Regions from separate parts of the Oceanobacillus sp. FSL W8-0428 genome, predicted to be linked through region 1. Evidence: predicted binding sites of a transcription regulator. Region 1 holds the regulator's gene; the other holds the start of a gene.

Region 1 (11,314 bases):
GCTTCTGGAAGGTAGCCCAGATTACGGTATTGCTCAATAAACTGCAGGATATGCTCATCACGTTTACTCAGCTTTTTACGTTCTTCATTAAGAATTAATGTCATATGCCCGTAACGCGGTGCTGTCCATCCAAATGCATCATAGACCATCATTTGCTTGGGTGTATTAGAGATATGCTCTTCTCCACGCAATACATCGGTAATTTCCATAAAATGATCATCAATAGCTACGGCAAAATTATAAGTTGGAATACCATTTTTCTTTACAATGACCCAGTCGCCAAAATCACTCGATTCAAATGTGATTTCTCCACGAACGATATCCTGGAAGGTATATGTTTTATTTTTAGGAACACGAATACGGATACTCGGTTTCCTGCCTTCCTCTTCAAAGCTCCGAATTTCTTCCTCTGTTAAGTTACTATGTTTTCCAGCGTATTTAGGGACTTGTCCATTAGTACGCTGCTCTTCTCGTTCTGCTTCCAGCTCTTCTTCTGTCATGTAGCATTTATAGGCTAAATCTCGCTCAAGCAGTTCATCTACGTACTTTTGATAAATATCTAAGCGTTCTGTTTGACGGTAAGGACCGTAATCCCCGCCGATATCTGCTCCTTCATCCCATTCCAGACCGAGCCATTTTAAATATTTTAACTGACTCTCTTCGCCGCCTTCTACATTTCTTTTATCATCTGTATCTTCTGTGCGAATAATAAATTTCCCATCAAAATGTTTTGCATATAAATAATTAAATAAAGCCGTACGAGCATTACCAATGTGCAAATGCCCTGTAGGACTGGGTGCATAACGTACACGAACTTCCTTACTCATTTAAAATGCCTCCTTCATTGTTTATAAAATCGCTTCGCTGCCTGTTTTTCAGGAGAAACTGTTCAAAAAATCTAATAGAAATCTTTTTTGAACACCTGTCAGAAGAGGGGCTCCCCTATCTTTATCCTATTAACAAGTTCTATACGAAAAGTGATAACATATCCATGTTATCACTTTTTTTATCCTTTATCAGTTATACCCTTTTTATAAAGCTTTTTCAAGTAATTTTGGTTTTGCAAAAATCATCCGGCCAGCAGAGGTTTGTAAAACACTCGTAATAACAACCTCAATATTTTTGCCGATATAATCTCTGCCTTCTTCTACAACAATCATCGTTCCATCATCTAAATAAGCAACACCCTGATTGTGCTCTTTCCCGTCTTTAATTACTTGAACATGCAGCTCTTCCCCCGGAAGTACAACCGGCTTCACTGCATTGGCAAGATCATTAATATTTAAAACAGACACTCCCTGAAAGTCACATACTTTATTTAAATTAAAATCATTTGTCACGACAATCCCGTCAATGACTTTTGCCAGCTTAATCAGCTTGCTGTCCACTTCTGGAATATCTTCAAAATCGCCTTCATAGATTTCAACTTTTACAGCGAGCTCTTTCTGAATTCTGTTCAAGATATCTAATCCGCGTCTGCCCCGATTCCGTTTCAACGCATCGGATGAATCTGCGATATGCTGTAATTCACCGAGTACAAACTGAGGAATAACGATTGTTCCCTCTAAAAAGTTTGTCTGACAAATATCTGCAATCCGCCCATCGATAATCACGCTTGTATCTAAAATTTTAGGGCTTGGATACTGCACATTTGAATCCGCATCCTCTTCATCATTGCTGCGGCGCTTGTCCTTTTTCGCAGGTTTGAGTATATTCATAAATTCCTCACGCCGGCGAAAACCAACCTGGAAACCTAAGTAACCAAGTATAATCATAATGAAAAGCGGCAAAACCTGCGAAAAAATACGAATGCTCATATCTTGCAAAGGCATATTAACAAAGTAAGCTATAACTAAACCGACAATTAATCCAATACTGCCAAAAAACAAATCCATGGCTGGTAATTTGACCAGTGCATCTTCCACCCAACGAAAGAAATTCACAATATAGTTTACTAGTAAATAAGACAAGATAAAAAATATAATAGCTCCAACAATCATTCCCAAAATAGATGAAGTTAACCAGCTTGATTCAGAAACGTTTAATAACTGAACGATTGCCGGAAGATAGAGATACCCCATGGTACCGCCCAATATAATAAAAAATAAGTGTACTACTTTTTTCATCAATTCCTTTACACCTCCTGACTAGTATTAGTAGTATTACCAAATGATGCGTAATATATGCTAACCTGATTGGAATTCTTCGAAAAGTTTATGTTCAAAAAACGGACCCGCAAATTTCGATGGGATGAGCAGCCACAGCACTTTTTGAACATTTTCTTAAAACTCTACTGATGTAATCCAATTTCTAAAGCTTCCTGCACATTGGAAACACCAATTACTTCGATACCTGCTGGATAATTCCAGCCGTCTAAATTATTTTTCGGACAAATTACCCGCTTAAACCCTAATTTTGCAGACTCCTGTACCCGTTGTTCAATACGGGATACACGACGAATTTCCCCTGTAAGGCCAACCTCTCCTATAAAAATATCATTTGGCTTTGTCGGCTGATCCCGGAAGCTTGATGCAATACTGACCGCAAGTGCTAAATCAATAGCCGGCTCGTCCAGCTTTACACCACCTGCTACTTTAATATAAGCGTCTTGATTTTGCAGCATAAGCCCGACGCGTTTTTCCAATACAGCCATCAAAAGCGGTACCCGATTATGATCTACCCCTGTGGCCGTCCTGCGCGGATTACCAAAGCTTGTCGGTGAAATCAATGCCTGTATTTCTACTAAAACCGGCCGCGTTCCTTCCATCGAAGCAACAACAGTCGATCCGGCAGCACCTTGAGATCTTTCTTCCAGGAAGATTTCAGAAGGGTTCATTACTTCACGTAATCCTTCCTCCTTCATCTCAAAAATCCCCATTTCATTTGTACTTCCAAAACGGTTCTTCACACCTCTTAAAATACGATAAGTGTGATGCCGTTCTCCTTCAAAGTACAATACAGCATCCACCATATGTTCTAATAAACGGGGACCTGCAATGGAGCCTTCTTTGGTTACATGACCGACAATAAAAATAGGAATACCTTTGGTCTTCGCAATTTTCATAAGCTCCATTGTACATTCTCTAACCTGTGAAACACTGCCGGGCGCACTTGTTATCTCTTCTTTAAAAACGGTTTGAATAGAATCAACAACGACAAAGGAGGGGTTAATTTCTTCTATCTGTCTGCTTATATCCATTAAATTTGTTTCTGATAATACATACAGTTTATCTGTTTTTATATCTAACCGATCTGCACGTAATTTTGTTTGTCTTGTAGATTCTTCACCTGAAACATAAAGAACCGGTAAATCTTTCTCCGCCAGCTGTGCAGATATTTGTAATAAGAGGGTTGATTTTCCAATACCCGGATCTCCGCCAATTAAAACCAGTGATCCTAAAACAACGCCTCCGCCCAGCACACGATTAAATTCCCTCATTTTCGTTGTCACACGAGGTTCCTTCTTCGATTCAATAGAGGTGATTTTTTCAGGCTTTTGTGAGGAGGTTATACCAGACATATATCCTGTTCTGCCTTTTACAGCAGCAGCTTCAATTTCTTCTACCATTGTATTCCATTGATGGCAAGCTGGACATTTTCCCATCCACTTAGCCGATTCATAACCACATTCTTGACAGACAAATTTTGTTTTCCTTTTTGCCAACGTTTGAAACCTCCTTCAATCAATGTTCCATGTCTAATGCAAGTCACTATACATGAAACCACCCATATTTCTTATTATAGACTATTTCTGGTTTTCATAGGTTACAGGAAAGCATCAAATTAAAAAACTATCTTCCATATTTATGCCACAAGTTTTTTCAATATAATGGAGAAAAGCTAGAAGAACCCATGTTCTTCTAGCTTTTGATACTTTATTAGGAAGTTCTTTTTAAGAAAGGATAATAAATTCTCCTTTGCTGTTTAAGCCTATTTTTACCTTTTGCTCTTTTTGAATGTTACCTTTTAAAAGCTCTTCTGACAATAAATTCTCAATATTACTTTGAATAGAGCGTCTCAGTGGACGGGCACCATACTCTGGATCAAAGCCTTCATTAGCAATTTTTTCAATCGCTTTATCTGTAAGAGAAAGTGTTAAGTCTTGCTCTTCTAAGCGTTTTTGTAGCTGTTTCAGCATTAATGATGCAATATCCTTCATGTGTTTTTTCTCCAAGGAATGGAACACGATGGTCTCATCAATACGATTTAGGAATTCTGGGCGGAATGCCTTTTTCAATTCGTCCAGAACCTTTGATTTCATATCCTGATGCTGTCTTTCTTCATTATCTAATGTGAAACCGACGTATTTATTACGCTTCAATTCGCTTGCTCCAACATTAGAAGTCATGATGATAACAGTATTACGGAAATCAACAACTCTTCCTTTTGAATCGGTCAACCTGCCATCCTCAAGTACCTGCAAGAGAATGTTAAAGACTTCTGGATGTGCTTTTTCCACTTCATCCAGCAGAACAACAGAATATGGTTTACGGCGGACTCTTTCTGTTAATTGTCCTCCCTCTTCATAACCTACATAGCCTGGAGGAGACCCAACTAAACGGGAAGTCGCATGCCTTTCCATGTACTCAGACATATCAATGCGGATCATAGCATCTTCATCGGCAAACATTACTTCTGCAAGCGCACGGGCAAGCTCTGTTTTACCGATACCAGTTGGCCCAAGGAATATGAAAGAGCCAATTGGACGTTTTGGATCTTTTAACCCGGCGCGGGCACGGCGAATTGCTTTTGCTACAGCATTTACTGCTTCGGATTGACCAATAACACGATCATGAAGAATTTCTTCCATGTTCAGCAGACGCTCACTCTCATCCTTCGTCAGTTTAGAAACAGGAACTCCTGTCCAAATTGATACAACTGCAGCAATATCCTCCATGGTTACTTCAGAATCGGTCTGCCCCTGCTTTTCCTTCCACTCATCCTTTGTTTTCTCAAGGTTTTCCCGATAACGCTGTTCAGAATCTCTTAGTGATGCTGCCTTTTCAAATTCCTGACTTTGTACTGCAGCATCTTTTTCTTTTCTTACCTCTTCTAATTTCTGTTCCAGCTCTTTTAAGTTTGGCGGAACAGTATATGAGTTCAAGCGTACTTTTGAACCAGCTTCATCAATTAAATCAATTGCCTTATCCGGCAGGAAACGGTCCGTAATATATCGATCAGATAAGGTTGCTGCTGCTTCAATTGCCTCATCTGTAATTGTTACACGATGATGCGCTTCATAGCGGTCTCTTAAGCCTTTTAAAATTTGAATTGTTTCATCAAGTGTCGGTTCATCCACCTGAATTGGCTGGAACCGGCGCTCTAACGCAGCATCCTTTTCAATGTATTTCCGGTACTCATCTAATGTCGTTGCTCCAATACATTGTAATTCTCCGCGGGCAAGTGATGGCTTAAGAATATTAGATGCATCAATTGCACCCTCTGCTCCACCGGCACCAATAAGGGTATGGAGCTCATCAATGAATAAAATAACGTTCCCTGATTGACGAATCTCTTCCATTACTTTTTTCAAGCGGTCCTCAAACTCACCACGATATTTTGTTCCTGCAACAACAGTACCCATATCTAATGTCATCACACGTTTATCGCGCAGTGTTTCCGGAACCTCATTATCAATAATTTGCTGTGCTAGTCCTTCTGCAACAGCAGTCTTGCCGACACCGGGCTCACCAATAAGCACAGGGTTGTTTTTAGTTCGGCGGCTCAGTACTTGAATAACACGTTCAATTTCCTTGGAGCGTCCAATAACAGGGTCTATCTTTCCTTCTTTCGCGCTGACTGTCAAATCGCGGGCTAAAGAATCTAAAGTAGGGGTGCTTGCGTTTGTCTGCTGCCCTGTGCGCCCTTGGCGCCCTGCCTGGGACTCATTACTCCCTAAGAGCTGAAGCACCTGCTGCCGGGCTTTATTTAAGCTTACACCAAGGTTATTTAAAACACGGGCAGCAACTCCTTCTCCTTCACGGATTAAACCTAAGAGAATATGCTCTGTTCCAACATAAGAGTGGCCCAGCTTCCTTGCTTCATCCTGAGATAATTCAACGACCTTCTTCGCTCTGGGAGTATAATGAATGGATTGAGAAGGCTGCTTGCCAACACCAATCAGCTTTTCAACTTCTTCTTGAATTTTAGATACTTCCAAGCCGAGAGATTGCAATGCTTTCGCAGCTATGCCTTCCCCTTCACGTACCAAACCAAGAAGAATATGCTCTGTTCCAATATTATTATGGCCTAATCGTACAGCCTCATCTTGAGATAATGCTAATACCTTTTGTGCTCTCTCTGTAAAGCGACCAAACATCATATGTTATTTCCTCCTACTTTTTCAAATTTAATCTTTCACGAATGATGGAAGCCCTTCGAATATCACGTTCATCAGAGCGTAATGCTTTATTAGCATAATGTTGCAGGAATCCAGGTTGTGTTAAAACCATCAGCTCATTCAGTATATTCTCGGAAATGTTTTCTATTATGCCTAAATCTATACCTAAACGCAAATTTGAAATACAAATCGCAGCTTCCTTTGAATCAATTATCCTGCTATTTTTTAATGTTCCATATGAACGGAAGACGCGATCCTCCAGGCTAATCTCTGATTGTTCGTAAATATATACACGAGCCATGCGCTCATGCTCCACGAGCTGATTAACAATGCTCTCCAAATCTTCTATAATGTCCTCTTCCGATTTGCCCAGCGTAATCTGATTTGATATTTGAAATATATTTCCTCTTGCCTCACTGCCCTCACCATATATCCCTCTGACAACAAGACCTAGCTGGTTGATTGCGGGAATCAGCCGATTAATTTGCTTTGTCAGCACGAGAGCAGGTAAATGCATCATAATAGAAGCTCGCATCCCAGTTCCAATATTTGTAGGACAACTGGTGAGGTAACCTTTTGTCTCGTCGAATGCATAGTCGGCCTTTTCTTCCAGCCAATCATCTAAGTAGTATGCTTCCTCCAATGCTTTTTTCAGCTGTAGACCTGGATAATACACCTGGATACGCAAATGGTCCTCTTCATTTACCATAATCGAAGTCTGCTCATTTTCGGATAATAACACAGCCGCATGATCACTATGCTTAATTAAATGTGGACTTATTAAGTGTTTTTCCACCAAAACAAGTTTTTCAATCATATTTAAATTATTCATTGGTATAAATGAAATGGAATTCTGCTCCGTATCTTCCTGCTGAGTATAATTTTTCTTAATAAACTGCAGTACTTCTTCTAATGCTTCTTGATTACCGGATGTCGGGTACAATTGATCAGCAAAGTTGCGGGCTAAACGAACGCGGCTGCTCATCACTATATCTTTATCTGGACCATCCTCCAGCATCCATGGGCTAATCGCTTCGTTTATAAATGATTCTAATGTCACGTGTTATCACCCGCTTCCTTATTTTGGTGATTTTCTTTCTCCAGTTCTCTGATTTTATCACGAAGAACAGCTGCCTTTTCAAACTCTTCTTCTTCAATCAGCTGTTTTAACTCTTCTTTATGAGAAGAAATTAATTGTTTTTGCTGTATATACTTTCCTGCACGCTTTGGTATCCTGCCAGTATGCTTTGTATTTCCAGCATGTACACGCCGTAAAATTGGTTCTACCTTGGATCCAAAGGAAGCATAACAATTTGCACAGCCAAATTTCCCGGCCTTTTTAAATTCACTAAACGTTCTGCCGCAAGAGGGGCATTTCAGTTCTTGGGACTGATTGGATTTTGTTGTTCCTGCAGAGCTCAAATTTAATCCATCCTTTTGGAACAGCCCTGATAAAAGGTCATTTAAAGAATATCCTTCTTCTGGATAGCTTAAATACCCTTTCTTCTTGGCACATACTTCACAAAGACTGATTTTTGTCTCCTGGCCATTTATTATATGTTTAAAATGTAATGTAGCCTTTCTTTCATGGCATTCCTGGCATTCCATACGACGCTCCTCCCCTTCAGGTAATTAATCGTTCAAATACTTAAGAGCAGTTAATGCAGATTTGAGTATACGTGCACGCAATTCATCACGTAATGGTAATTGAAAAGCCAATGTTGTTCTATCAATACTTGCTAACATTAACTTTGCTTCACGTGCTGTAATCAGCTCCTCCTCTAAAAGCCGATCTAAAATATCTAAGGCAGCACGTTGGGGGATCGAATCACCGATTAAAAATATAATTTCATCGATTAACTCTGATTGATTCTGATGACGTATACGCATAATCCGAATATAACCGCCACCCCCACGCTTACTTTCCACAATATACCCCTTCTCCACAGTAAATCGTGTATTAATCACATAATTTATTTGAGAAGGTACACATTGAAATTGATCTGCAATTTCACTTCTTTTAATTTCGATAGCTTGCTGCTCCTCTGCCTGTAATACTTTTTTCAAATATTGTTCAATGATATCTGAAATGTTACTCATCCTTCGCACCTCAAATCAAATAATTTATTCGATAAATCAGTTCCTTTGACTTTGACTAACTTTGACTATGACTTTATTATAATATAAATTCTTTAAGTTGCAAATGGATGGTATTTCTATTTTTGACAAACAGACAAGAAATCAAAACATAATTATAGAAACTCTATGAAAATATTTAAATTTTAACTTCGTTTTGTTATATTTACCACTCCTGGAAGCTTGGATATATCATCAAATAAATAAATTAAATTTTTATTCCCCTTCATATTTGTCCACATATGAATTCTGCGTTGATTACCTTCCAACAATTTTATCTCCATTTGTTTAATATTAAAATGATTCTTTTCAATTGACTTTACTGCTTCATGTATTTCAAATTCCTCTGATGCAATAATCTCAATAAAATTGCTTGATTTAAATCGGGGGAAGAAATGCTCTATTTGATTTAAAAAAATTAAACTGACAAGAATAATAAGCGTTGTTACAATAGCAACGCTGTACATACCGGCTCCGACAACTAATCCAATACCTGCTACAGCCCATATAGAAGCAGCTGTTGTTAACCCTTTGATAGTTCCTCCGTAAACAATAATTGTACCTGCTCCCAGAAAGCCGATACCGCTAATTACATAAGAAGGGATACGGGCAGGATCGAATCGAATATTATCATATTGTTCCATGAAAGCGATAAAACCAAAAATTGATAAAATCATCATTAAACAGGATCCTACTCCTACTAGTATATGCGTACGGAACCCAGCTGAATGATTATTAATTTCTCGTTCAAAACCAATTAAACCAGATAATATCAAAGCAATAAATAAACGTGATACAATAACAAGAAAATCACCACCAATGAATTGTTCCAATTTTACTTACTCCTTTGTATAGAATTTAAAATGCAATTATATCTTTACGTGATCGTTTCATCTTTTATGCATATTCGAATAGATAGAAAAGAATAGCTTGTCTCCATCTCCTCTCTCAAAAATATCATTTTTAAATTTTATCATGTCTAACTTCCATTATATTCTAATCCTTTTAATTTGCTAATAAGAAAATTTTATTATCTATTCTGGATTACTATTTTTAATAAGCTTATTTAATTATTTTATGATTCCAAATTTAATATAGAAGGTTTAAGAATACAAAAAAAGAGTTAAGCATAAGCTTAACTCTTTTTTTAATGTGCCTGGCAACGTCCTACTCTCGCAGGGGGAAGCCCCCAACTACCATTGGCGCTGAAGAACTTAACTTCTGTGTTCGGCATGGGAACAGGTGTGACCTCTTCGCTATCGCCACCAGACAATACAATATGTAACTTGAAGATGTTTCCTTAAAAACAAGGACAAGTTATATTATATGCACTTCAGAATAAAAATGCAACACTTTTTTTAAATTTGCACCCTGAAAACTAAATAAGAGTAACGTGACATCAAAAAACTTAGATAAGTCCTCAATCGATTAGTATCCGTCAGCTGCACGTGTCGCCACGCTTCCACCTCGGACCTATCAACCTCATCGTCTCTGAGGGATTTTACTCACTTGAAGTGATGGGAAGTTTCATCTTGAGGGGGGCTTCATGCTTAGATGCTTTCAGCACTTATCCTTTCCACACGTAGCTACCCAGCTATGCTCCTGGCGGAACAACTGGTACACCAGCGGTGTGTCCATCCCGGTCCTCTCGTACTAAGGACAGCTCCTCTCAAACTTCCAACGCCCACGACGGATAGGGACCGAACTGTCTCACGACGTTCTGAACCCAGCTCGCGTACCGCTTTAATGGGCGAACAGCCCAACCCTTGGGACCGACTACAGCCCCAGGATGCGATGAGCCGACATCGAGGTGCCAAACCTCCCCGTCGATGTGAACTCTTGGGGGAGATAAGCCTGTTATCCCCGGGGTAGCTTTTATCCGTTGAGCGATGGCCCTTCCATGCGGAACCACCGGATCACTAAGCCCGACTTTCGTCCCTGCTCGACTTGTAGGTCTCGCAGTCAAGCTCCCTTCTGCCTTTACACTCTACGAATGATTTCCAACCATTCTGAGGGAACCTTTGGGCGCCTCCGTTACCTTTTAGGAGGCGACCGCCCCAGTCAAACTGCCCGCCTGACACTGTCTCCGAACCGGATTACGGTCCTGGGTTAGAATGGTCATACAGTTAGGGTGGTATCCCACGGGTGCCTCCACGTAAGCTGGCGCTCACGCTTCAAAGGCTCCCACCTATCCTGTACAAACTGCACAAACATTCCATATCAGGCTACAGTAAAGCTCCACGGGGTCTTTCCGTCCTGTCGCGGGTAATGCGCATCTTCACGCATAGTATAATTTCACCGGGTCTCTCGTTGAGACAGTGCCCAAGTCGTTGCACCTTTCGTGCGGGTCGGAACTTACCCGACAAGGAATTTCGCTACCTTAGGACCGTTATAGTTACGGCCGCCGTTTACTGGGGCTTCGGTTCAAAGCTTCGCTTACGCTAACTCTTCCCCTTAACCTTCCAGCACCGGGCAGGTGTCAGCCCCTATACTTCGCCTTTCGGCTTCGCAGAGACCTGTGTTTTTGCTAAACAGTCGCTTGGGCCTATTCACTGCGGCTCACTCACAAGTGAGCACCCCTTCTCCCGAAGTTACGGGGTCATTTTGCCGAGTTCCTTAACGAGAGTTCTCCCGCTCACCTTAGGATTCTCTCCTCGCCTACCTGTGTCGGTTTGCGGTACGGGCACCTATGATCTAACTAGAGGCTTTTCTTGGCAGTGTGAAATCAGGAACTTCGGTACTCTATTTCCCTCCCCATCACAGCTCAGAAATATGTCAGACGGATTTGCCTATCTGACTTCCTCGCATGCTTGGACGCACATCCATCAGTGCGCACTC
Region 2 (11,314 bases), 1.6 Mb from region 1:
GCTGCCGATATAGTAATGGTTCCATGATCTGTATACTTTATAGCATTTTTGACTAAATTAAATAAAATTTGCGTCACTCGATTTTCATCCGCGAACACTGCCGGAAATGTTTTAGAAATTTGATTGATGATTTGAACCTTCTTCATGTCAAATGAAAATTGTAATAAATCCATCACTCCTGTGACAATCGGTTCCAAAATAATAACCTGTTTGTTTAGTCTGGGCTTGCCCTGCTGCAGCTGTCTCTCTTCTAATAAGTCCGTTAACAGTAGATTCATCCGCTTTCCTACATTCAATACCGTATTTAAATCATTGATACTTTGCTCTGTTATAGCAGATTCCTCTCTATCGCGTACACCCTTCGAAAGTAATAACATACTGTTTAAAGGATTGCGGAATTCATGAGAGGTATTTGCTAAAAATTGATCTTTCTCCCGGTTTATCCGCTGTAACGTTTCGGCCAGTTCTTTCGTTTCCCTGTAGGTACGAAAATATCCTTTAAGCCAAACCATCATAAAGCACACCACTGCAAAAATGAGATCAAAAGGATAATGCGGCATATATACTCCGCTTCCTCTCCATATTAAAGCCCATACAACATGGTGAATAGCTGCTGCAACGGATAATACTAAAAAGAAATCTGTATTCAATGACTGTTTGTACGACCGTATTATTGCAAAAACACCAATACCGACCAGGGAACAACAAGCGAACAGATAAAGTGGCAGCTGCATAATCAGCTGTGGCAGAGATAGAGGAAAAAATATCGTAACGCCGGCTAATCCAAATACTCCCCATTGAAAATAAGGAAATATTTTATTCCAATAAGGAAGCTTTTGATGATTGGTACATTGCAGAAAAACATAGCACTCGATTAATATCAATGCTACAAATAACTGGTTCCACCAATCACTCTGTGCATAGAAAAAAGAATGTAATAATTTATCTTTTCCACTAAGAAGAAATAGAATAGCATATATAAAAGTTAGTAAAGAAAAAAAGAATAGCTGTTTATTTCTGTTTCCAATTAAATACAAGATGAAAGCATACCCTGAATGAATCAACAGGACAACAACCATGGCAATCTGCATGTAAATCGAAAATTGCAATTCATTGGTAAGCTCTTGTTCTGTTCCAAATTGAATCGAGCGAATAATGCCACCATTTAAATTTCTGATATCTTTAAAATTGGCCGCTTGAATAATGATATCAATGACGCCATTTTCATCTGCTTTAAACGCGACTTTTTGTGGAGAGTTTTCAGCGGTAAATGCTTCTTCTTCCGTGGCAATTTCTCCCGATGATGAGAGTTTATTTCCATTGACATAGACTTCAGAGGCACTGCGGATACTCGGTATATATAATTCATAATGACTATCTTGACCTGGATTCACATGAACTTGCAATCGGTATGTTCCGTAACCGATAGGTGAATTCAATATATTATTCCAGCCTTCGGGCACATGAATGGTTTCTGTATCTGCTAGTACTGCTCCCTTCTCCTCCATTATAAATATGGATGGATAGAAATCCCATTCCCCGTCCAATACCAAGGTTTCGTCCCCATCCGCTTTCCACTCCCTTAAATCAAGCTTTCCATTTTGAATATCCAACGGGGTACTATTTTGAAAACCTTCCATCCAAATCAATCGAAAAGCTGATAAACAGACGAAAACAAGCAGTAAAATCAGCACCAGCTTCATATAGTTATTTCTCATTGATATCATCTCTTCTAACGTCAAATTTTAAATATATCCTTCAAATTTCTTTGACGGCAAATGAACTGGATAGAGTTCTCCTGCTTAAGCATAAGACTCTTTATTCTATAGGCTGATGCTGATGATTGTATACTTGGTTTTATGATAAATTGTTCTTTATCCAGTTCACGGATATCAATAAACGTTCTGTTATTTACAAGATTTCAAATATAATTTTTCTATATTTAGTTTAAACGCATTCACCATGTATTCATCATATGCGGTAACAAAACTTATAAAGGTTATATACAACAATTGTTCACAAAATTTATGCTCTTTTCACTTGGCAAATGTATATTTACAAATACAGCATCCGCATTTCTATTTGAGCATGATTAATCAACCCATTGCCGGTCATATGCTCTCCGGGATATATTTATTTTTTTAATAAACTATACAAATCTTAACAGTTCCAAGCAGCTATATTCCCAAATAAATATGTACAAATTCTATACAACTCAAAATCATACAATGATTATATAAAAATAAAACTCCATTCTAATCGGGGCTTAATCACCTCTGCAGAATGAAGTCTTGTTTTGTTTATATATCAATTTCAAAAGATACGCTCGTTCCCTTATTCAGAGAACTGTCAATCATTAATCCTTTTCCATAATGCTGATGCAGTCTTTTTTCAACATTTAGAATACCGACTCCTGATTCACTGCCTGAATTCCCCTGCAGGATGTTTGGAATATTTTCTGTTTCTATCCCTGCCCCATCATCTTCTACCGTAATGATTGCTTTTGATCGGGCAGTATCTTTTTTAAATCGGATTACTACTGTGCCTTTTCCTTGTCTATTTCGAATGCCATGCTGTACAGCATTTTCTACTAATGGCTGAATCGATAAAAAAGGAACGCTTATCCCTTGATAATCCTCCAGCTCCCATTTCACCTGAAGTGCTTCTCCGAATCGGACCTGTTCAATGTACAGATAGGAACGAATAATGTTTAATTCCTCTTCTAACGGAATCAGGTCTTTCATCCGCTGGAACCGGAATTTACTTCTCAAGAAATTACTGAGCTCATTGAGCAGCTTTCTCATTTCCTCTACATCCCATTCACTCAGCGCCAAAATAGAATTCAGAGTATTAAACAAGAAATGCGGCTGTATCTGTGCCTGCAGCCATGCTGTTTCAAACTGTAATTGCTGCTCTGCCACCCGCTTCATGGTTATTAACGAATCCATTCTTGCTTTCAGCTCTACCGGCTCAACGGGCTTGGTAATATAATCATTTGCTCCTGCTAGAAATGCTGCTTGTATATCTGCATTCCCGCCGGTAAGTAAAAGGACAGGAAGCTCTGTCAGCGAATAGCGTTCACGAATCATACCGGTGAGCTTATAGCCCGATATTTCCGGCATCATTATGTCTGAAACAACAATATCCCATTCCCGTTTTTTCAATTCTTCCAGTGCTTGATTCGCATTGGAAACAGGTACAGTATCATACATATCCTCAGATAAAATTGAATTTAATGCTAATAAACTGGCCGGATTATCATCAACCAGTAATACTGCTGAGGCCCGGCCGTCATTTAATTGTGGTAATCCGGATTCCACTTTTTCTTCGCCCTTTCCAGCAGTCCGCACAGTCTGCACCGGCATCTGTACAGCTTCTTGCGGAGAAGCTAATTCCAACGTAAATGTAAAGGTTGTCTTCTCTGCGTCTTCCGAGGAGACCCAAATTCTCCCTCCATGAAGCTCAACCAGCTGCTTAGTGATACTCAATCCCAGACCAAACCCGCCTTCCTGCATGCCGCTTGTTGCGTTGTCCTGTTCATAAGGAAGAAATAACCGCTTTTGCATCTCTCCACTAATCCCAATACCTGTATCTGTCACATGAATTTCCGCATACTTTTCTTTCTTCGCAGCGGATATAGTTACCCCGCCTTTACTGGTATATTTAACGGCATTACCAACTAAATTAAATAAAATCTGCGTAACACGATTTTCATCGGCATAGACTGCCGGGAATTCCTTTGGAATCTTATTAATCATCTCCAACTGTTTCATATCTGATGAAAGCTGTAGCAAGTCAAGAACTCCTGTTGCAATTGGTTCAAGTGAAATTACCTGTTTATTTAAACGCGGTTTCGTACGATTTAAATTTCTTGCCTCCAGCAGATCGGTTAATAACAGATTCATTCTCTTTCCGACATTCAATACTGTATGGAGCTCACTTATACTCCGCTCTGACAATACTGTTTCTTCTCTGTCCATAACAGCCTTGGAAAGTAATAAGATACTATTCAAAGGATTGCGGAACTCATGCGACGTATTAGCAAGAAACTGATCCTTTTCCTGATTCATCCGTTGTAAACTATCAGCCAATTCTTTGGTCTCCTCATGCATTTGAAAATAACCTTTGAACCAGACAGTAATATAGCAAACCACTGCAACAATCAGATCAAATGGATAAAACGTGAGATAGATACTCTGTTCCCTCCATCCTATATCCCAGATATAATGATGCACAACCGCAAAAAAACTAAGGACAAGGAACAGATTTGTCGCCGGATTTTGTCTATACATCCGTGCAATCGAGCAAAATGTAACGACAATCACTATAAAAGCAAACAGATAATAAACAGGAAATAAGAACAGGATCTGCGGTATAGATAAGAATAAGGTTATTCCCACCATTCCGAATATACTCCATTTATAAAAAGGAAATATCCTTCTCCAATATGGCAGCTCCAGGTGATTCGTACATTGCAGCAAAGCATAACAGCCCACCAAGAGCAAGGTGTTTGCCAGACGAAAATCAAAATCATAGGATATATTTAAAAACTGATGAATTAACTTATCTCCATTACTTAAAAGAGAAGTTACGATTATCGATAACATTAAAATGGAAAAATAGAATAGGTACTTATCCCGGTTTCCTATCAGATATAAAATAAATGTATACACTGCATGAATTAAAAAGATAACAATGATACTGATTTGAAAATAGCTGGATATCTGTGTTCCTCTTGAGATTGCCTGCTCCGTACCAAATTTCACAGAACGGATGATACCGCTGCTTCTTATATCTTTATAGTTGGCAGCTTGTATAACAATATCAATATTTCCTTCTTCATTTGCTGTAAAAACCACGTTTTGCGGTAAATTTTTAGCTGTATATTGCTCTTCATCTGAAGCTATCTCACCAGAGGAAGACAGCTTTCGTCCATTAACATAGACTTCTGATGAACTGCGAATACTTGGTATGTATAAACCATAATTCTGATCTATATCAGGGTTAACCTTGATTTGTAACCGATAGGTACCATAGCCAAAAGAAGAATTTAAGATATCATTCCAGCCTTCAGGCACATCTAAAATTTCCGATTCACTGCCTGCCCTGCTTACTTCTTCCATAATAAACTGAGAAGGATAGAACTTCCACTCCCCGTCCAAAACAAGTGTTTCTTTGTCCCCCAGATCCCATGATTGTATATCCAGAACACCATTTTGAATATCAGGTTGAATCTCATTTTGAAAAAACCCCATCCAAATCATGCGGAAAGTAGATAAACAAATAATAAAAAGGAGCAGAATAACTCCCAGTCGAATATAATTTTTTCTCATTCCTATCAACTCTTCCACATACAATTTTCAACCTCTATGTCACAGCCGACATAGAGGTGTCCTTGGAGATAAAATCTTTTGCTAATGTTGTAATTTTTTATTCAATAACATTACAGCCTCCTCATCAGAGCTGACAAGCGCACTTAATTTGGAAGCATTATATGATGAAGGATTCTCGTAATAAATGATATGTTTAACCAGATTTTCTATTAATCCCAGCCATATTTTTCTCAGACTGTGTCTTTCTTTAAGAACCCATGCTGCTTCAATTTCCTCCAAATAATTCCCCTGGTATGCTTCTAACAGTTTAAAATATGCAGCTGCAGATACATTGTTATCTCTCAATACATCCAATGCTGCACGCTTCCACTTAACTGATTGAATTTCTACACCTTCTATAGTTATATGATAGAATTCGTCCTGACTGGATATTTTAATCGGCATTCCAATTTGCTGTGTTACCTTTCTAATTTGGTAAACAGTGGAGTACAACTGTGAATGAGCCTTCTCCCAAGGAAGATTACTCCACATTAAATCTGTTAATTCACCTTTTCGAATTGTATTTTCATGATTCTGTACAAAATAAGCAAACAGCTCCTTCGCTTTGGATGTCCTCCATTTTACTTCGATTGGATTATTTTCCTTATAAAAGCGAAGAGCTCCTAAATTCTTAATTCTATAATTTGCTTTATCTGAATCTGATTCCAATGCTGTATTTAATTTTATATAATTACTTTCTTTTATCCTCTGTATCGTTATCTCTAACCGTACTTTTTGAACCGGCTTTAAAATATAATCCAATGCATTTAATTCAAAAGCTTTGACTGCATATTCATTATAGGCAGTTACAAAAACAATCTGTAAGGAAGGCTGTATGTTTAATAGTTTTTCCGCTAAATCAATCCCTTTTATCTCAGGCATATGTATATCCATAAATACAGCATCTATGCTTTCCCTTTGAACATGATCTATTAGATCCCCAGGGCTGTTATATTTGCCTGTAACCTGTACTCCTTCTATTTTATTAAAAAGAAAATCCAAGTATTCTAAAGCTAAATGCTCATCATCGATGATACAAATATTCAATTTATAGCCTCCTAAAAATAGGTTTGTAATTTCATTGAGAAACAAAGTATATAAACATATCATACATGATAATAATGAGAGCTTTAATCGACAATTTTCTATACAAATTCTATACAGAATGAAGCATCGGTTTTCAAAACTCCTTATCATAATTCCTGTACAAAAATTACATCTAATTTTTTTATACCATATATCGACTCAGAAAACCTTCGTTTTTAAAATTATTGTTATTGTTAATTTACGGAAGATACTCTAAAAATCCGTAGCCGCCACTTTATACAGAACAAGAACACTTGGGGGAGCTAAGTCGCAGTTCCTTTAAAACCATAGTTTTATTATAACTTTCCTGTTAACAAAAAAAGACCAGCTAACCCACTAATTGGGTCAGCTGATCCTTGTATATCCCTTTATTTAATATGCCTTACGCAATTATTCTAACTTTTTATTAAGATGCATTTGAAACAACAATTTCTTCTTCATTTACATCCACATGAACTGCTTTTACATCTTCCCCTTCGAGAATTAAATCAGTTAATTGATCTTCTACTTTATCCTGGATAACACGGCGTAATGGACGTGCACCAAAGCGTGGATCGTATCCTAATTTAACAAGACGCTGCTTAGCTTCGTCAGAGATAGTGATGCTGATTTGGTTTTCCTTCATAGTTGCTTCTAAATCATGCAGCATAAGGTCAACAATTTGTAATAGATCTTCTTCTTTTAATTCATTAAAGTTTACAATAGCATCGAAACGGTTCAGAAACTCTGGTTTGAAATAGTTACTTAGATTTTCTAATGTGGAAACTGATTCATGTGTTTTGCTGTTAAAGCCGACATTCACTTGTTTTTCACCAGTTCCGGCATTACTTGTCATAATAATGACTGTATCCTTAAAGCTTACTCTTCTGCCATGAGAATCTGTTAAATGACCGTCCTCCATAATTTGTAAGAACATATTCTGCACATCTGGATGTGCTTTTTCAATTTCATCCAGTAATAGAATAGAGTATGGGCTTCTGCGGATGCGTTCAGTCAGCTGTCCAGCTTCCTCATGTCCTACATATCCTGGTGGTGAACCGATAATTTTAGACACTGCGTGTTTTTCCATATACTCACTCATATCCAGACGGACCAAGGCATCTCTTGTGCCGAACAATTCTTCTGCCAGTACCTTCGTTAATTCTGTTTTTCCGACACCAGTAGGGCCGACAAATAAGAAAGAACCGATTGGACGTTCTTTTGCTTTTAATCCGGCACGGCTTCGGCGAATTGATTTAGCAACTTTTGCTACAGCTTCTTCCTGTCCGATTACTTTGGCACGAAGATCATCAGCCAGATTTTTCATTTTTTCTTTTTCATCTTTTTGCATTTTAGTTACTGGTATACCCGTTTTTTCTTCTACAATCAATTGAATATCAGAAATATCCACATCCATTGTTTTTTCTCCGTCTTCTACTTTATCCAATTGCTTTTGTAATTGAATTTCCTGATAACGGAGATTTGCAGCGCGCTCATAGTCCTCTTTTTCTGCTGCTTCCTGTTTTTGTTTCACAACTTCATCTAAGCGTTGCTGTAATGAATCAGAATCTTTTTGTGCGTTTGCCAGATTCAATCTGGAACCAACCTCATCCATCAAGTCAATTGCTTTATCTGGTAAAAAGCGGTCCTGAATATAGCGGTTGGATAAACCGACAAATGCTTCGACTACTTCATCAGAATAACGTACTTCATGGAATTTTTCATAACGGTCTTTAATTCCCTTCAAGATTTTTACTGCATCTTCTAATGATGGTTCCTTCACGATAATAGGTTGTAAGCGTCGTTCTAACGCTGCGTCTTTTTCAATTTGACGATATTCTTTTAATGTTGTTGCACCAATTACCTGCAAATCACCACGTGCAAGAGCCGGTTTCAAGATGTTGCCCGCATCCATTTGTGAGCTTTCTGCTGTCCCCGCGCCGACAAGAAGGTGAATTTCATCAATAAATACAATTACATCATTACGCTCCTGTAATTCAGCAATCAGTTTATTCATCCGCTCTTCAAATTGACCTCGGATACCAGTGTTTGCAACTAAAGAAGCTACATCCAGCAGATAAATTTCTTTGTTCATTAATTTAGCAGGTACATTACCTTCGACAATATTTACTGCCAGTCCTTCTGCAATTGCGGTTTTACCAACACCTGGTTCACCGATTAATACCGGGTTGTTTTTATTTCTTCTATTCAATGTTTCAATAACTCGTTTAATTTCTTTATCTCTACCAATGACAGGATCAATCTTCCCTGCTCGCGCTTGATCAGTAATATTTTTTGCTAACTGATCAATTAAGCCATTTCCATTGTTTGATTTTTGTTTCGTTCTAGTGCGTGCACTTGCACCACTTTGTTGATTACCTTGGAAAAAGTTGTTGGCAAATGATTGATCCATATTGCCAAATGGAGAATTAGAGAAAAAGTCACTGTTCATCATATTTCCTTGTATTTCTTGTAAACACTCATGGCAAAGATGCACTTCCATACGTTGTCCATTCATTTGCATTTGTGCATTAATCGTTGCCTCATTTTGTCCACAGTTTTGACATTTCATTTCTCATTCCTCCTTTAAATTAGTCAGATAGCTTATTTATTCGTTATTTTGACTTTGACTATCTTTGACTATAATTACATTATACTCTGACCTTCTTTGACTTTCAAGTGTTTTAGTCAAATTTTTTTATTTTTTTTTGACCTTTTGTATTTATGATAGATTGAATATAGGCCAACGCCTTATTACATAAGAGATTTAGCAAGTTATCTGTTTATCAGATTTCTGATCAAAGAGGTTCAAAAATACAAATTTCTTATGAAAAGAATGACTTTCTTTTTTCATAAGGAGAATTTGTTTTTGCAGTATATCAAAAAAACTGTCCTTTTAGAAGCGTAACGTTTTATCAGAATATACTCTTCTGAATAACTACGTTTTCTTCTATAAAAGGACAGTTTACTTTAATAAGGAAACTGCTTTGGCAATTGATTACGCATCCATAAATCATCTAAGTTTTTAAATTGATACCCTTCTTCTTTTAAATCCTGAATTACTTTTTCCAGGGCAGCTGCATTATCACTGGAGACAGCATGCAGTAAAATAATTGCTCCGGGATGAATCTGTTTCATAATCTCGTCATAGGCATAATCTGCACCTTTTTGTGCGTTTGTTTCCCAATCCTTAAAAGCCAGTGACCAAAACACATGAACAAGTCCGAGTTCTGTTGACCATTTCAATGTATCTGAACTGAATGTCCCCCGTGGAGGTCTGACAAATATTAATTCATCTTGATCACTTATCTCGGCAACTGCCTGTTCTAAATCTGTCAGTTCTTTTTCAATGGCTTCCTTATTCATAATTGTAAAGTCTGGATGATGGTAGGAGTGATTTCCAATAATATGCCCTTCCTCCACCATCCTTTTGACTAAATCAGGCTCACTTTCTACATAATGTCCTGTTACAAAAAAAGTTGCTGGAACTTCTTCTTTTTTTAATACATCTAATATGTCAGAGGTAAAGCCCTGCTCGTAGCCATTGTCAAAGGTGAGATAAAGGTTTTTCTCCCCGCTGTCATCCAGATAGAACGCATTATATTTATCCAATACTTCCTGATATGACCCTATCTCCGGAGGCGTATGATTATTATTTTTCTGGTAGCCCCATCCATACGCAAAAGCTGTGTTCCATGTGAAAGCACAAAAGAAAAAGGCAAGTGATAACAGGAAAGCGATTAGTTGTTTCATTCAAATCCCACCCAGTTTTTCTCTTACCTTTTCCTTTTGCTTCTACTTTTATACGCTTTTTTTATAATACCATTGCAGCAATCCAGCCGAAAATAAATAAAGGAATATTATAGTGTATAAATGTCGGTACACAGGTACCCCAGATATGATCATGCTTTCCATCTGCATTAAGCCCCGAGGTTGGCCCCAGCGTACTGTCTGAAGCTGGAGAGCCTGCGTCGCCTAATGCTCCGGCTGTTCCAATTAAAGATGCTGTTGCAAGCGGTGAGAAACCGGCTGCAAGGCAAATTGGAACAAATAATGCTGCAATAATTGGAATGGTTCCAAAGGAAGTTCCGATACCAATCGTAATAATCAATCCAAGTAATAATAATACAAACGCAGTCAGCGGTTTATTATCTCCCAGCATAGAAATCGATACTTCCACTAATTCTCCTATTGCTCCGGTTTTCTGCAGAACATTTGCAAATCCTGCAGCTACCAGGATAATAAAAGAGATGGTAGCCATCATGGAGATACCCTCTGTCATCACCCGGTCCAAGACTTTAAATGGTAATGCTACCAGAACGAACATAGCTATAATTCCAGTTAATGCTCCCAAAATCAAATCTTGCGTAATAATTTGAACAATAAGAGCTAATATAATTGCAATAATCGTCATTAAATGCTGTTTATTGAATGTTACTTCTTCTACTAAATCCTCTGGTTTAATTTTATTTTCTTTTACTGTATCTTTAGGATCTTTATCTTTTCTATAAGTAAATAAGATTCCAATTAACAACCCAACAATCATCCCGGCACCAGGTATCAGCATAGATAATGTTACTTCATGCAAAGTAATTTCTGCACCGTTTGAATTTACCCCTTTTAAAATTAAGTCTTGGAAAACCAGACCGAATCCTACTGGAATCATAATATAGGGTGCTTTCAAACCAAATGTCAGCGCTACTGCTACTGCCCGGCGATCCATCCGCATTTGATCAAATAATTTTAATAAGGGAGGAATTAAAATAGGAATAAAAGCGATATGCACCGGCACTAAATTTTGTGATAAACACGCAACACCAGCTAACGCAAATAGCATTATTGTTTTCTTCCCTGTCAATATACGAATAATAAAATTG

The links. The regulator CtsR, encoded in region 1, represses protease genes until heat stress. The targets are predictions, from matches to a motif close to ATGGTCAATAAAGGTCAAACA.
Region 2: a site for CtsR is predicted at 9,093-9,113, ahead of MKY30_RS14830 (ATP-dependent Clp protease ATP-binding subunit). Genes of this name have one in related genera too.

The regions. Positions count from the first base shown of each region.
Region 1 covers NZ_JBBORB010000001.1:1,492,413-1,503,726, reverse strand. The annotation lists gene gltX (glutamate--tRNA ligase) at 1-827, opposite strand, end outside; gene MKY30_RS06700 (PIN/TRAM domain-containing protein) at 1,032-2,129, opposite strand; gene radA (DNA repair protein RadA) at 2,291-3,664, opposite strand; gene clpC (ATP-dependent protease ATP-binding subunit ClpC) at 3,893-6,322, opposite strand; gene MKY30_RS06685 (protein arginine kinase) at 6,336-7,400, opposite strand; gene MKY30_RS06680 (UvrB/UvrC motif-containing protein) at 7,397-7,948, opposite strand; gene MKY30_RS06675 (CtsR family transcriptional regulator) at 7,973-8,440, opposite strand; gene MKY30_RS06670 (MgtC/SapB family protein) at 8,623-9,309, opposite strand; rRNA gene rrf (5S ribosomal RNA) at 9,631-9,746, opposite strand; rRNA gene MKY30_RS06660 (23S ribosomal RNA) at 9,885-11,314, opposite strand, start outside.
Region 2 covers NZ_JBBORB010000001.1:3,115,357-3,126,670, reverse strand. The annotation lists gene MKY30_RS14845 (hybrid sensor histidine kinase/response regulator) at 1-1,718, opposite strand, end outside; gene MKY30_RS14840 (hybrid sensor histidine kinase/response regulator) at 2,301-5,333, opposite strand; gene MKY30_RS14835 (LytR/AlgR family response regulator transcription factor) at 5,415-6,419, opposite strand; gene MKY30_RS14830 (ATP-dependent Clp protease ATP-binding subunit) at 6,865-9,009, opposite strand; gene pdaA (delta-lactam-biosynthetic de-N-acetylase) at 9,408-10,190, opposite strand; gene MKY30_RS14820 (Na+/H+ antiporter family protein) at 10,252-11,314, opposite strand, start outside.